3 regions of the Brucella intermedia LMG 3301 genome follow, and region 2 is predicted to be linked to each of the others. Evidence: riboswitches for the same ligand, from Rfam matches in the RefSeq annotation. Region 2 holds a riboswitch; each other region holds the start of a gene.

Region 1 (4,244 bases), 800 kb from region 2:
CGCTATGTTCGGCGTGGCGACGCTCATCGGTCCGGCGATTGGCGGCATCTTTGCCGAATATGGCGCATGGCGCGCTGCTTTCTGGTCCTTGCTGCCGGTATCGGGTCTTTTCGCTGTGGTGGCATTCGCGACTTTGCCACGCTCGAGCTGGGATAGAAACGAGCGCGTTTCCATTCCGGTTCTTCAACTCATCCTCCTCACCGGCGCTGTCCTTGCGGTTTCAGCGGGGAGCCTGTCAGAGGAAACGCTATGGAAGATCGTCGGTCTGGGTGCTGCGATATTCATGATCGCCATCATCGCAGTCGTGGACCGCGACGCCAAGGCACGTCTCCTGCCGCGCCGCTCGTTCAGCCTGTCGACACCGCTCGGCGCTCTTTACCTTACGATCGCGCTTCTGATGCTCAGCATGCAGCCCGAAATATACGTGCCTTATCTGCTGCAGCACCTGCATGGCCAGTCTCCGCTCTGGGCAGGATATCTGGCGGCACTTATGGCAATCGGCTGGACGGTGGCATCCTTCCTCAGTTCCAGATGGCAGGAGAAGGGGGGCGACAGGCTTGTCGTTGCCGGACCCGTTCTCGCGCTTGCCGGTCTTGTCCTGCTCGCCATATTTCTCCCGATCCATGGCAACGGCAACTGGTCGCTGCTCGCGCCCGTCTGCCTTGGGCTCATCCTGATCGGTTTCGGGATTGGCCTTGCCTGGCCCAGCCTCGTTACCCGCGTCTATCAGAGCGCTCCCCTGACCGAGCAGGATCTCGCAGCGGGTGGAATGACGACCGTACAGCTCTTCGCCATAGCCTTCGGAACGGCGTGCGCGGGGATGGTTGCCAATTTTGCCGGTATTGCCGTGCCGGGAGGTGTGGAGGGCGCGGCAAATGCCTCGCTCTGGCTGTCGGTGATATTCGCGCTCGCGCCAGCAATTGCCGTGGCAGTCGCATTCAAGGTTATCCGTATCACGGGCGGAAAGGGCTGACCGATGCCGCGTTTCATCGCCAACATCCTCGATTCCCGTGCCAGCCTTTTGCTGGCGCGGGTGGTCCTTACCTTCGTTTTCTGGTCGAGTGGGCTGGCCAAGCTCTTCGACTTCGGCGCCAATGCTGCGGAAATGGAAAGCTTTGGTCTTCATCCGGGCTGGCTGTTCAACAGCGCAACTCTGCTTTTGCAGATTGGCGGATCGCTGATGATCATCTTCAATCGCGGAACCTGGCTGGCTTGTGGCGCGCTTGCCGTCTTTACGATCCTGACCATTCCCGTTGCCCACCCGTTCTGGGCGAAGGAAGGAGAAGAAGCTTTCCGGGATATGACGGTGGCGCTGGAGCACATATCGCTGATCGGCGGTCTCGCTCTCGCTGCAATTCTATCGCGCAAGGTCTAAACCACTGGACGCACTGATTGCCCTGCCTGTACCTTGCCTGTCGTCGGATCGATAGGCAGGGGAGGGCCTGGCATGGACGTGACGATCATAACGGGAGCATCGGATGGTATCGGCGCTGAAACCGCGCGGCAGATCGCCCAGCGCGACCGTGCCAGTGCTGCTCTGGTGCTCGCTGCGCGCAATGTGGACAAGCTGGAGAGGCTTGCCGCCGAATTGCGGCAACTGGGCAGCTCGGCCCTTGTGATACCCACCGACGTTAAGGATCGCGCTGCCTGCATCGCCCTGATCGACAAGGCGGTTTCCGCCTATGGCCGCATCGATACGCTGATCGTGAATGCGGGCATGTCGGCCCATGCCAATTTCGCCGAAATCAAGCCGGATGATCTCGATTGGATGCATGACCTGATGGAGTTGAACTATTGGGGCAGCGTCTGGCCTATCCATGCCGCACTTCCATATCTCGCTGCCAGCAGGGGGCGGATCGTCGCTGTCTCATCCGTGGCCGGATTCATCGGCGTGCCGGGGCGTACGGCCTATAGCGGAACGAAGTTCGCCCTCTCAGGCTTCTGCGAGGCGCTTCGCGCCGAACTGACCCCCAGCGGCATTTCCGTGACAATCGTCTATCCGGGTGTCGTCAAAACCGACATTCGCAAAGTAGGCTATGGCGCAAGCGGTGCCGCTCTTGGAACGAGCGGCGTGCGCGAGGATGACATGATGCCGGTCGAGGAAGCCGTGCGGCTGATGCTGGCGGGTGTCCAGGCGCGCAAACGCGAAGTGTTGATGACCAGGCAGATGCGGCTGGGGCGGTGGTTGAAGCTTATAGCTCCCGCTCTGGTGGACCGCATGGCGCTCAAGGCTATCAAGCCGGAATTCAGGCCGAAACCGATCACGCCCGCTAAATAGGCAGCGACAATGCCCGCTATTGAGGGGCGCGCTCGAACGACCCCGCTAATTTTCATGCCTTGTCACCAACTATCCGTTGACGAGTTTTTAACTTCGACTACTATATATAGTGTTCTAGGTTCTTTCGATTCGTCGGATCGAAAGCTAAGACGGGAATCCGGTGCGTTTCATCCATGATGGATGCGACAATGCCGGAGCTGCCCCCGCAACTGTAAGCGGAGAGTTCTGTCCATCACGTCACTGGCTCAGGCTGGGAAGGCGGGCAGAATGTTGATCCGTGAGCCAGGAGACCTGCCTTGAACGAGTACGTCCACGGGCGGGGTGTCCGGTTGGCGCGCAATCTTGTATGGCAAGCTTTGCCTTGCCGGTTGCTGCCTCGAACTTCCCGCTTTGTTTTTACGCATTCCCCGGCAAAACCGCTTTGCACTTTTGCTGGGATTTAGCTTCGGGGTGAAGTCCATGTTCAGTCTATTCAGTTTCAGTTCCGGTCCTCCCTTCCAGGGATAGTTTGTGCGGTCAGGCTGCTTGTTGGTGCGGCTGGCCTTTCCCCTGTCATGTGCCTTTCAACGCGCATTTCGCGATGCGCGAACGGCTTTTTGCGTCCTTCCAGGGCATTCCCTGTTTTTTCATGAACCGTTGGAAATGCTCTGTCTGTTTGTCTTGTCGCGCATCTCATCCGAAACGGGTTCCCACTTTTCGGGATGCGCTCTAACCAGCGAGAAAAAAATGAACGTCACCGTTTACAGCAAGCCCGCCTGCGTCCAGTGCACCGCCACCACGCGCGCCCTCGATCGTCAGGGCATCGAATATGAAGTCATCGATATTTCTGCCGATGCGGACGCCTTCGATCTCGTGAAGGGCATGGGCTACCGCCAGGTGCCGGTGGTTGTGGCAGGCGAATCCCATTGGGCGGGCTTCCGGCCCGATATGATCAGCTCTCTAGCCTGAGGCCTGTGGTCACATGAGCCTGATCGTCTATTTCTCCAGCCGGTCGGAAAATACGCACCGGTTCGTTGAACGGCTTGGAATGCGGTCAAACCGTATCCCGATGGACGGTTCAGGCGGATTGCAGGTGCGCGAGCCCTTTGTGCTCGTCACGCCCACATATGGCGGCGGCGGTTCCAAGGGCGCTGTCCCCAAGGCTGTGATCCGCTTTCTCAACGACGAGAGCAATCGCTCTTTCATCCGCGGCGTGATCGCCGCGGGAAACAGCAATTTCGGCGAGGCTTTCTGTATCGCCGGCAACATTATCTCCGCCAAATGTCGGGTTCCCTACCTCTACCGCTTCGAGCTTCTGGGAACCGACGAGGACATTGGCAATGTCAAAAACGGGATGGAACAATTTTGGACACGGCAGACACAACCCTGATACGGGAGCGAGAAGCTCGGCCCTTGGTGCAGGATGGACTGCAAACGGCGGGCTCCAGCAGCAAACCGTCAAAATCCACCGACGGGCTGGATTATCATGCGCTCAACGCAATGCTGAATCTTTATGACGACGAGGGAAAAATCCAGCTTGACCGCGACCGGCAGGCGGCGCGCCAATATTTCCTCCAGCACGTGAACCAGAACACGGTCTTTTTCCATAACCTTCGGGAAAAGCTAGATTATCTGGTGAGCGAAGGCTATTATGAGCAGGAAGTGCTGGATCAGTATTCCTTCAACTTCGTGCGCGATCTTTTCGACGAAGCCTATGCGAAGAAATTTCGCTTCCCGACATTTCTCGGCGCGTTCAAATATTACACCAGCTACACGCTGAAAACATTCGACGGGAAGCGATATCTGGAGCGCTATGAAGACCGCGTCTGCATGGTGGCGCTGGCGCTGGCGCGTGGCAATGAGCAACTCGCACGCGATCTGATGGAGGAGATTATCTCGGGACGCTACCAGCCTGCGACGCCGACTTTCCTCAATGCAGGCAAGAAGCAGCGCGGTGAGCTCGTTTCCTGTTTTCTGCTGCGGGTCG
Region 2 (4,244 bases):
TGAGTGCCGGGCCGATGCCGGGCAGCACGCCGACGGCGGTGCCCAGTGTTACGCCAATCAGCGCATAAAGAAGATTCGATGGTTCAAGCGCCACCAGAAGTCCGTTGGCGAGAAGTGCGACAGTATCCATGAGGGCACTCAGCCTTTAAAGCATTTCCAGCAAATGCGCGAAGCGATTTACGTAGGATAATGCGACAAAACAAGAAAGCATTTCCAGCAAAAGTGCGAAGCGGTTTTGCGTAGGATAATGCGACAACACAAGAATGCATTTCCAGCAAAGTGCGAAGCGGTTTTGCGTCGGATAATGCGATATCACGAGGACTTAGGGCATTTCCGTCGTTTCAGCCGAAACGGGGAATGCTCTAAACGAATTGTTCGAGCCAGCCAGACGGCAACGATAGCTGCAGGCCGCGTGCAAAGATGAACCAGATCACGAAGGCAAAAACGATGCCCACGGGAACGCTGATCCAAAATTTGCGATAGCCGAAGCCGCGTGCGGTCGCTGCGAAAAGCAGGCCGGTGGACAGGGAAAAGCCGACAGTCTTCATCGTCAGCATCTGGAGGGCCAGACCGCCGATTATCCACGCCATCGGCGCGATTTCCTGATGCTCACGTTCGGGGAAGTCGCCGCGAAGCGCCTCGAACACGGTCCAGATCGCGAGGCCGAACAATCCGGCTGCGACGACATAGGGCACGGTTTTCGGGCCGACCGGGGAATAGCTCGTCACATCGTTGCCATAGGTTGTCGACCAGGCAATGGCGATGGCGACAGCTGCGAGAACGAGAGCGATGACGAGTGCGGCGAAGTCTGGCGCCGCCCTTTCGGGGCGGCGCTCTTCATGCTGGCCTGATCCTGTCATTTGACGAGACCGATTTCCTTGAGGATGGTTTCAGTCGCGGCAACGTCCTTGGCCAGTTGCTCCTTGAATGCCGGACCGGCAAGGTAGGTATCCGCCCAGCCCTTGTCCTTCAGCGCCTTCTGCCAGGATTCCGACTTCACCATCTTCTCGATATCGGCATTGATGGCAGCTTCCTGCTCGGCAGTGATGCCGGGAGCCGCGCCGACCATGCGCCAGTTCTGGATCGAAACGTCCACGCCGCCTTCCTTGAAGGTCGGTGCGTCGATGCCTTCCACGCGCTCGTCGCTCGAAATGCCGATGATGCGCAGCGTACCGGCCTTGATCTGCGATTCGAATTCACCGTAGCCGGAAATGCCGACGGTCACCTGATTGCCGAGAATGGCCGCCAGCGCCTCGCCGCCGCCAGAGAAGGCAATGTAGTTGACCTTGGTCGGATCGACGCCTGCGGCCTTGGCAAAAAGGCCTGCGGTGATGTGGTCTGTACCGCCTGCGGAGCCGCCGCCCCACGAAACCGAGCCCGGATCGGCCTTGAGCTTCGCGGCAAGGTCGCCAATGTTCTGGATGTCGGAAGAAGCCGGAACGACGATGGCTTCATATTCGCCGGTAAGGCGGGCAATCGGCGTGATCTGTTCCAGGGTAACCGGCGATTTGTTGGTCAGGATCGCGCCGACCATGACATAGCCGCCCACGATCAGCTGGCTCGGATCGCCCTTGTTCTGGTTCACGAACTGCGCAAGGCCGATGGTGCCGCCAGCGCCGGGAACGTTGATGACCTGCACGCTGCCGGAAATCTTTTCGTCCTGAAGTGCGCTTTGCATCGTGCGCGCTGTCTGGTCCCAGCCGCCGCCCGGAGCAGCAGGCGCAAGCACCTTGTAGTCTTCTGCGGAAGCAGAGCCTGCCATAGCCAACGCCGCTACCGACGTCAGGGCCAGAATAAATCTACGCATATGTCCTCCCAACGGAATATATTGCCGCCCTGCGGCGGACCTCCCCAAAGTCCCGCTTTCCTAGCGGGAGCAAACTACATGGAGATTAGCGAAAACAAATTCAATAGGCCAGCATATGCGACAATAGTTTGGCCGCAATTTAAGTGACACGCTTTCGAATCGCTTGAAGATCGCGCGCCGGAAATAGCCGTCGAGACCTGCTTGACGGCGGCAGCGGGCCAACGTAATAGTGTAACGACGGTTCCCCGACCGAGAGCGAAGGGGATTAATAGGGAACACGGTGAGGACGACCCGAAAAGGGGCCGAGACCGTGGCTGCCCCCGCAACTGTAAGCGGATTGCCGTTCATCCTCGTGACGTTGAAAGCGTCATGCCACTGCGCCGGAGAAACGCGGGAAGGCAGATGAACAGCAGATATTCGCGAGCCAGGAGACCTGCCGTCTAGTGTTGTCCATTGTCACGGGCGGGGATGCCCGGAGCAGGAGCCGGTTATGACAGTTTTCCGCGTCGCAGGACGCTTCCTTCCATCGTCATCGCATGATTTCGACATGTCCCCGGATATGCCTGTCCGTCTTTCGCGCGGGATTTTTTCCGCCGCCTGACAGGGCTCGTTTCTCTTATCATTTTCGGGGATTCCCATGAAAATTCCAGGCAATATGCCGTTTCGTGCCGCTCTCTGCGCGGTCGCATTTCTGGCAGCCGGTCCGGCTGCACAGGCAGCAGAAACGCAATATCCGCTGACGCTGAAAAACTGCGGCCGTGATGTCACCTTCAAGCAGGCGCCAAGCCGCGCCGTTGCGGTCGGGCAGAGCAGCGCAGAAAATTCTCTATAGCCTCGGTCTCGGCGACAAGCTTGTCGGGACGGCGGTCTGGTTCGGCCCTGTCCTCAAGGGTTTCGAGGAGGCCAACGCCAAGGTAAAGCGGCTCGCCGATAACGATCCCAGCTTTGAAAGCGTTCTGGCGGAAAAGCCGGAAATCGTGACGGCTGATTTTCAGTGGCATGTCGGGCCCACGGGCATTGTGGCAAAGCCGGGAACAATTCGAGGAGCTTGGCATTCCGGCCTACACGTCGCCATCCGATTGCGTCGGCAAGGATAATTCCGGTGGCGGCGACGGCGTTCGCACGGCAGCGTTCAAGATGGATATCGTCTATCAGGAAATCACCGAACTGGCGGAAATCTTCAACGTGCAGGACCGTGGCGAGAAACTCGTCGCCGACTTGAAGGCCCGCGAAGCAGCGGCGCGTGAGAAAATTTCGTCCAAAGGCGAAAATCTTTCTGCAGTCGTCTGGTTCTCCAGCACACAGGTTGACGCTGACCCCTATGTGGCGGGCAAGTTCGGTGCGCCCGCCTATATTCTTTCGGCGCTCGGCATCAGGAATGTGATCGACAGCGAGGAAGAATGGCCGACAGTCGGATGGGAGACGATCGCGAAATCGAGCCCGTCGATGATCGTTGCCGCAAAGCTGGATCGCCGCCGCTATCCGGCTGATGACATTGCCGTCAAGCGCCAGTTCCTCGACAATGATGCTGTCACGAAGCTGATGCCTGCGGTGAAGGACAAGCATGTCTTCGACATGGATGCGCAATCGATGAGCACATCGCTTCGCGTGATCGAGGGCATCGAAACGCTTGCCGCCGATATCGCCGCCTCGGACCTCGACAAGTGACGGCGCGGGCAACAGCAACAGGCTTGAAACGCAAGGGAAGGGCACGCTCCGGCGTGTCTTTCCTGGTCTTTTCCCTTGTCCTGCTTCTCGTCGCCCTTTGGCTTGGGGCTGCGATAGGCGAAACGGCGATACCGCTCGACGTGGTTGCCAAGACTGTGGCCAACCGGGTGTGGAACGCCGGATATGCGCTCGAACCCATCGATGAGGGCATCGTCTGGAGTTATCGCCTCAGCCGTGCCGTCATCGCCGCATGTTGCGGCGCGTCGCTGGCAATATCCGGCGTCATCCTGCAATCGCTGCTGCGAAATTCACTTGCCGATCCTTACATTCTTGGAATTTCTGCGGGTGCTTCGACCGGGGCTGTCGGCGTCGCCATTCTCGGCATCGGCGCTGGTGTGCTATCGCTTTCGCTGGGCGCTTTCATCGGAGCCATCGTTGCCTTCTGCCTTGTGTCCTTGCTGGCGCTGCGGGCAGGGCGGGGCAGCAGCGCGATCATCCTCGCCGGCATTGCCGGTTCACAGCTTTTCAATGCGCTGACATCATTCATCGTCACCAAGGCTGCAAATGCAGAACAGGCACGCGGCATCATGTTCTGGCTTTTGGGCAATCTTTCAGGCGTCCGCTGGCCGGACGTCATCCTTGCCCTGCCTGCCTGTCTGGTGGGCCTTGCCATCTGCCTGTGGCATTCACGGGCGCTGGATGCCTTTACCTTCGGAACGGAATCCGCAGCTTCGCTCGGCATACCGGTCCGGCGCGTCTATGCGGTGCT
Region 3 (4,244 bases), on a different contig from region 2:
TGGATGTCGAGAATCTGAAATTCGCTGTTCTCGACCGGGACGACACGACGATCAGCCGTAATTATGTCCAGCAGATTGCAGGTTCGCGTTATTTTTCCGAACAGGCTCCGATAACCGATTATGACGATCTCGACCGGCGAATGCGCGAGGGGGAAATTAGCCTCGCCATCGAAATACCGCCGAATTTCGGCGCAGATGTCATGCGCGGACGCCCGGTGGAAATCGCCGCGTGGATCGACGGCGCGATGCCAACCCGCGCGGAGACAATCAAAGGCTATGTTCAGGGGATGCATGCCAATTGGCTGACGCAGAAAGCGCGTGAGCTTTATGGACGCGCGGCGACTGTCGGCAGTTTCAACCTGGAAATCCGCTACCGTTATAATCCCGATGTGCAAAGCCTCGTGGCCATGGTGCCGGCGGTCATTCCGCTTCTGCTGCTGATGATCCCGGCGATGCTGGCGGTGCTAAGCGTAGTCCGTGAAAAAGAACTGGGTTCCATCATCAATTTCTACGTGACGCCAGTGACGAAATTCGAGTTTCTGTTCGGCAAGCAATTGCCGTATATCGGGCTGGCGTTTCTCAATTTCCTGATGCTGACTGCCTTTGCAGTCTTCATTTTTCGGGTACCGTTTACGGGCAGCTTCCCAACCTATGCGTTGGCGGCATTGCTCTATGTCACGATCGCGACCGGAATGGGGCTGGTGCTGTCCACTTTCATGAACAGCCAGATCGCTGCAATCTTCGGCACGGCGCTGCTGACACTCATTCCGGCGGTGCAATATTCCGGCATTATTGACCCTGTGTCGTCGCTGCAAGGCGCGGGCGCTTTCATCGGCAAAATCTATCCTGCAACGCATTTCGTGACCATTTCGCGTGGCGTTTTCTCCAAGGCATTAGGATTTGCCGATCTCGCAGGGTCGTTTCTGCCCTTGTTGATCGCGGTGCCGGTACTCATGGCGCTCGCCATCATTCTTCTCAAGAAACAGGCGGGCTGAGATGCGGATATCCAACATAGTCCACCTTGGTGTGAAAGAACTGCGGGGCCTCGCACGCGACCCGATGCTGCTGATCCTCATCGTCTATGCCTTTACGCTTGCGATCTACACGGCTTCCAAGGCGATGCCCGAAACGCTCAACAATGCGGCCATAGCGATTGTCGATGAGGATCAGTCACCCGTTTCGGCCCGCATCACGACAGCGTTCTATCCGCCATATTTCGTACCTCCGAAACTCATTTCATCTTATGAAATGGATGCCCGGATGGATGAAGGTCTGGACACGTTCGCGCTCAACATCCCGCCCAATTTTCAGCGGGATCTTCTGGCGGGGCGTTCCCCGACGATCCAGCTTAATGTCGACGCGACGCGGATGAGCCAGGCCTTTACCGGGGGAGGATACGTGCAAGCAATTGTGACGAGCGAGGTGAACGAATTTCTCAATCGCTATCGCGGCAGCGCACAAACACCCGTCGAACTCAATCTGAGGGCGAGATTCAATCAGGATTTGAACAAGGGTTGGTTCGGGGCGATCAACAATGTGATTTCGTCGGTGACGATGCTGTCGATCATTCTGACGGGCGCAGCCCTTATTCGAGAGCGCGAACACGGAACCATAGAGCATCTGCTGGTGATGCCGGTAACGCCCGTCGAAATCATGGTCAGCAAAATATGGTCTATGGGGCTGGTCGTCCTGATTGCTTCAGCTTTTGCCTTGGTCGTGGTGGTGCAGGGACTGCTCGCTGTTCCCATCTATGGATCGGTGTCGTTGTTCCTCGTCGGTGCGGCGCTGCAGCTTTTTGCGACGACCAGTCTTGGTATCTTTCTGGCGACCGCGGCTGGTTCCATGCCGCAGTTCGGAATGCTGCTGATGCTGGTACTTCTGCCATTGCAAGTGCTTTCAGGAGGCACAACCCCTCGTGAAAGCATGCCTGAGATCATCCAGACGATCATGCTGGCTGCGCCAAACACGCATTTCGTCATATTGGCGCAGTCGATCCTGTTTCGCGGTGCAGGGCTAAGCGTCGTGTGGCCGCAGTTTCTGGCCCTGATAGTGATCGGCTCGTTGCTTTTCTACTTCGCGCTCCAGCGTTTCCGTGCGTTCCTGCGATAGGAAAATTCTTTGAAAACAGGAGGCTGAATCCATTCCTTGCCAATGTGATTCAGTTTTCTCTCCCGGATTGCGCTTCGTCGCAGTTGCGAATCCTTAACCATGTTGCTATCGCAATCATCAGGAAACGGTTCCGCTGTTCAGGCGGATGAAAAGGGAACACGGTGAAGCCATTCGGGCTGATGCCGCGACTGCCCCCGCAACTGTAACCGGAGAGCTATCCTCCACAGCCGTGCAAGCGGTGAAAGCCACTGAAAGCTATCGTGCGATCGGGAAGGCGGCGGAAAAGCGATGACCCGGAAAGTCAGGAGACCTGCCGTATCCGGTCACCCATGCATGGATACGGGGTGTGTCCAGGCGCGGCTGTCCGTGGCGGTGACATTGTTGAAATGTTGCCGCCGGGAAGAAGGGCGTATCACGCCACTATCACTTCAACCTGCGGTGAGAGGAAAAGCCGGTCATCGGTCCTCCGATACGGCAGGTTGAGGAAAAAATGCATCTTTTGAAATCATCGGTTCTATTGGTATCGGCCAGTGTTCTTGCACTACCGTCTGTGACGCTTGCGCAAAACCTGCCGGAAAGCGAGGGCAGCGTCGTTCTCGATACAATCGTGGTCACGCCATTGCGCCGCGCGTCTTCACTGCAGCGCTCAACATCATCGGTGACTGTCATCGATTCCGCGGATATCGAGCGGTCGGCCGCTCCCGATCTGCAGTCACTGCTGAAATCCTATAACGGTATTTCCATCAAGACGAATGGCGGACAGGGCTCTTCGGCTGGTATCTTCATTCGTGGGATGTCCGCCACGCAAACGGTCGTGCTGGTCAATGGCGTGCGCACCGCGTCCGCGACAAGCGGCGCAACGGGATTGGCGAATATTCCCCTGAGCTCAATCGACCGCATTGAGATCGCAAAAGGCCCTCATTCTGCCCAGTATGGCGCCGACGCCATGGGTGGCGTGGTCAATATCATTACCAAGCAGGGTGGCGCCTGTGGCGAGCGTTCCTGGTGCGGCAGTCTTTCTACCGGGGTCAGCCATCCATGGGGCGGCTATGTTTCCGGTTCCGTTCAGGGGCGCAGCAAAGATGGTGTCGATTACGCTTTCGGCGCGGCCATCACCGGCACGCAAGGATATGACTTCACCACATCGGATGCGTACGGTCATGAGCCTGACCGCGATGGATTTCTGCAGGGCTCCTTCAACTTTGCGCTGGCGAAGGATTTCGACTGGGGTAGGATTTATGCAGATGGTCTCTTCAGCCGGGGGCGTAACCAGTATGACGCCAAAGCGCCTTCGCCGAACCAGGCTGACAGCACGGCATTTAACGGCAAGATCGGAACGCGGATCGATCATTCGGCGGACTGGTCGTCAACACTGGAATTCAGCACCGGTATCGACAATAGCCGTAACTTCCGCAAGGGCGTGAACGGATCTGACCGGTTTGAAACCAGGCGTTACGGGGTCTTTGGATCGACCGAGAAGAGCTTCGATACCGGCAACGTTGGTCATACGGTCACCGCTGGCGTGGAAGCCTATCGTGAGGAGATCAACACCACGGTTGCCTATGATGAAACCAGCCGCGACCTGGCTGCCGTGTTCGGTCAATATTCGCTGGAATATGAGGCGTTGCGCGTTGACGGTGGCATTCGCTATGACCACAACAGTCAATTCGGCAACGTCGCCACTTATAACCTTGGCGCAAGCTATGAAATTTTGCCGGATTTGGTGCTGAGGTCTTCTTACGCAACCGGTTTCCGTGCGCCGACATTTAATGATCTTTACTATCCGCTGTCGGGAAATCCTGATTTGAACCCCGAGAAATCGGGTTCTTATGAACTCGGTTTGAATTGGCGGATCAGCGCTCGCACCAGTCTGGATATGGCTTTCTACGATACCAGACTAAAGCAGGGCATCAGCTGGAGAGAAAACGAGCAAACACATCTCTGGTTGCCGGTGAACGTTGACCGAGCCCACATTACCGGTTTTGAAGCGACGCTCGACCACCGCTTCAACGACCAGTGGGGTGCCAAAGGCATGGTGGATTTCAAGCGGCCTATCGATGAAGACACCGGAAACGATCTTCCCTATCGTGAACGTTTCAAGGCGGCGGCTGAGGTCAATTTCACGCCGATTGAAA

What was found. A riboswitch is a leader RNA that binds a small molecule or an ion and turns the genes downstream of it on or off. The one in region 2 is predicted to bind cobalamin.
Region 1: another riboswitch for cobalamin. It lies ahead of nrdH (glutaredoxin-like protein NrdH); the one in region 2 lies ahead of OINT_RS17240 (ABC transporter substrate-binding protein).
Region 3: another riboswitch for cobalamin. It lies ahead of OINT_RS07370 (TonB-dependent receptor domain-containing protein); the one in region 2 lies ahead of OINT_RS17240 (ABC transporter substrate-binding protein).

The regions. Positions count from the first base shown of each region.
Region 1 is NZ_ACQA01000002.1:243,609-247,852, forward strand. Features, by position in the region: gene OINT_RS13625 (MFS transporter) at 1-973, shown strand, start outside; gene OINT_RS13630 (DoxX family protein) at 977-1,375, shown strand; gene OINT_RS13635 (SDR family oxidoreductase) at 1,448-2,278, shown strand; cobalamin riboswitch at 2,378-2,591, shown strand; gene nrdH (glutaredoxin-like protein NrdH) at 3,005-3,226, shown strand; gene nrdI (class Ib ribonucleoside-diphosphate reductase assembly flavoprotein NrdI) at 3,240-3,647, shown strand; gene nrdE (class 1b ribonucleoside-diphosphate reductase subunit alpha) at 3,623-4,244, shown strand, end outside.
Region 2 is NZ_ACQA01000002.1:1,041,404-1,045,647, reverse strand. Features, by position in the region: gene OINT_RS17255 (tripartite tricarboxylate transporter permease) at 1-130, opposite strand, end outside; gene OINT_RS17250 (tripartite tricarboxylate transporter TctB family protein) at 363-860, opposite strand; gene OINT_RS17245 (Bug family tripartite tricarboxylate transporter substrate binding protein) at 857-1,807, opposite strand; cobalamin riboswitch at 2,029-2,262, shown strand; partial or broken gene OINT_RS17240 (ABC transporter substrate-binding protein) at 2,445-3,475, shown strand; gene OINT_RS17235 (FecCD family ABC transporter permease) at 3,472-4,244, shown strand, end outside.
Region 3 is NZ_ACQA01000001.1:1,541,225-1,545,468, reverse strand. Features, by position in the region: gene rbbA (ribosome-associated ATPase/putative transporter RbbA) at 1-995, shown strand, start outside; gene OINT_RS07375 (ABC transporter permease) at 997-2,109, shown strand; cobalamin riboswitch at 2,218-2,441, shown strand; gene OINT_RS07370 (TonB-dependent receptor domain-containing protein) at 2,600-4,244, shown strand, end outside.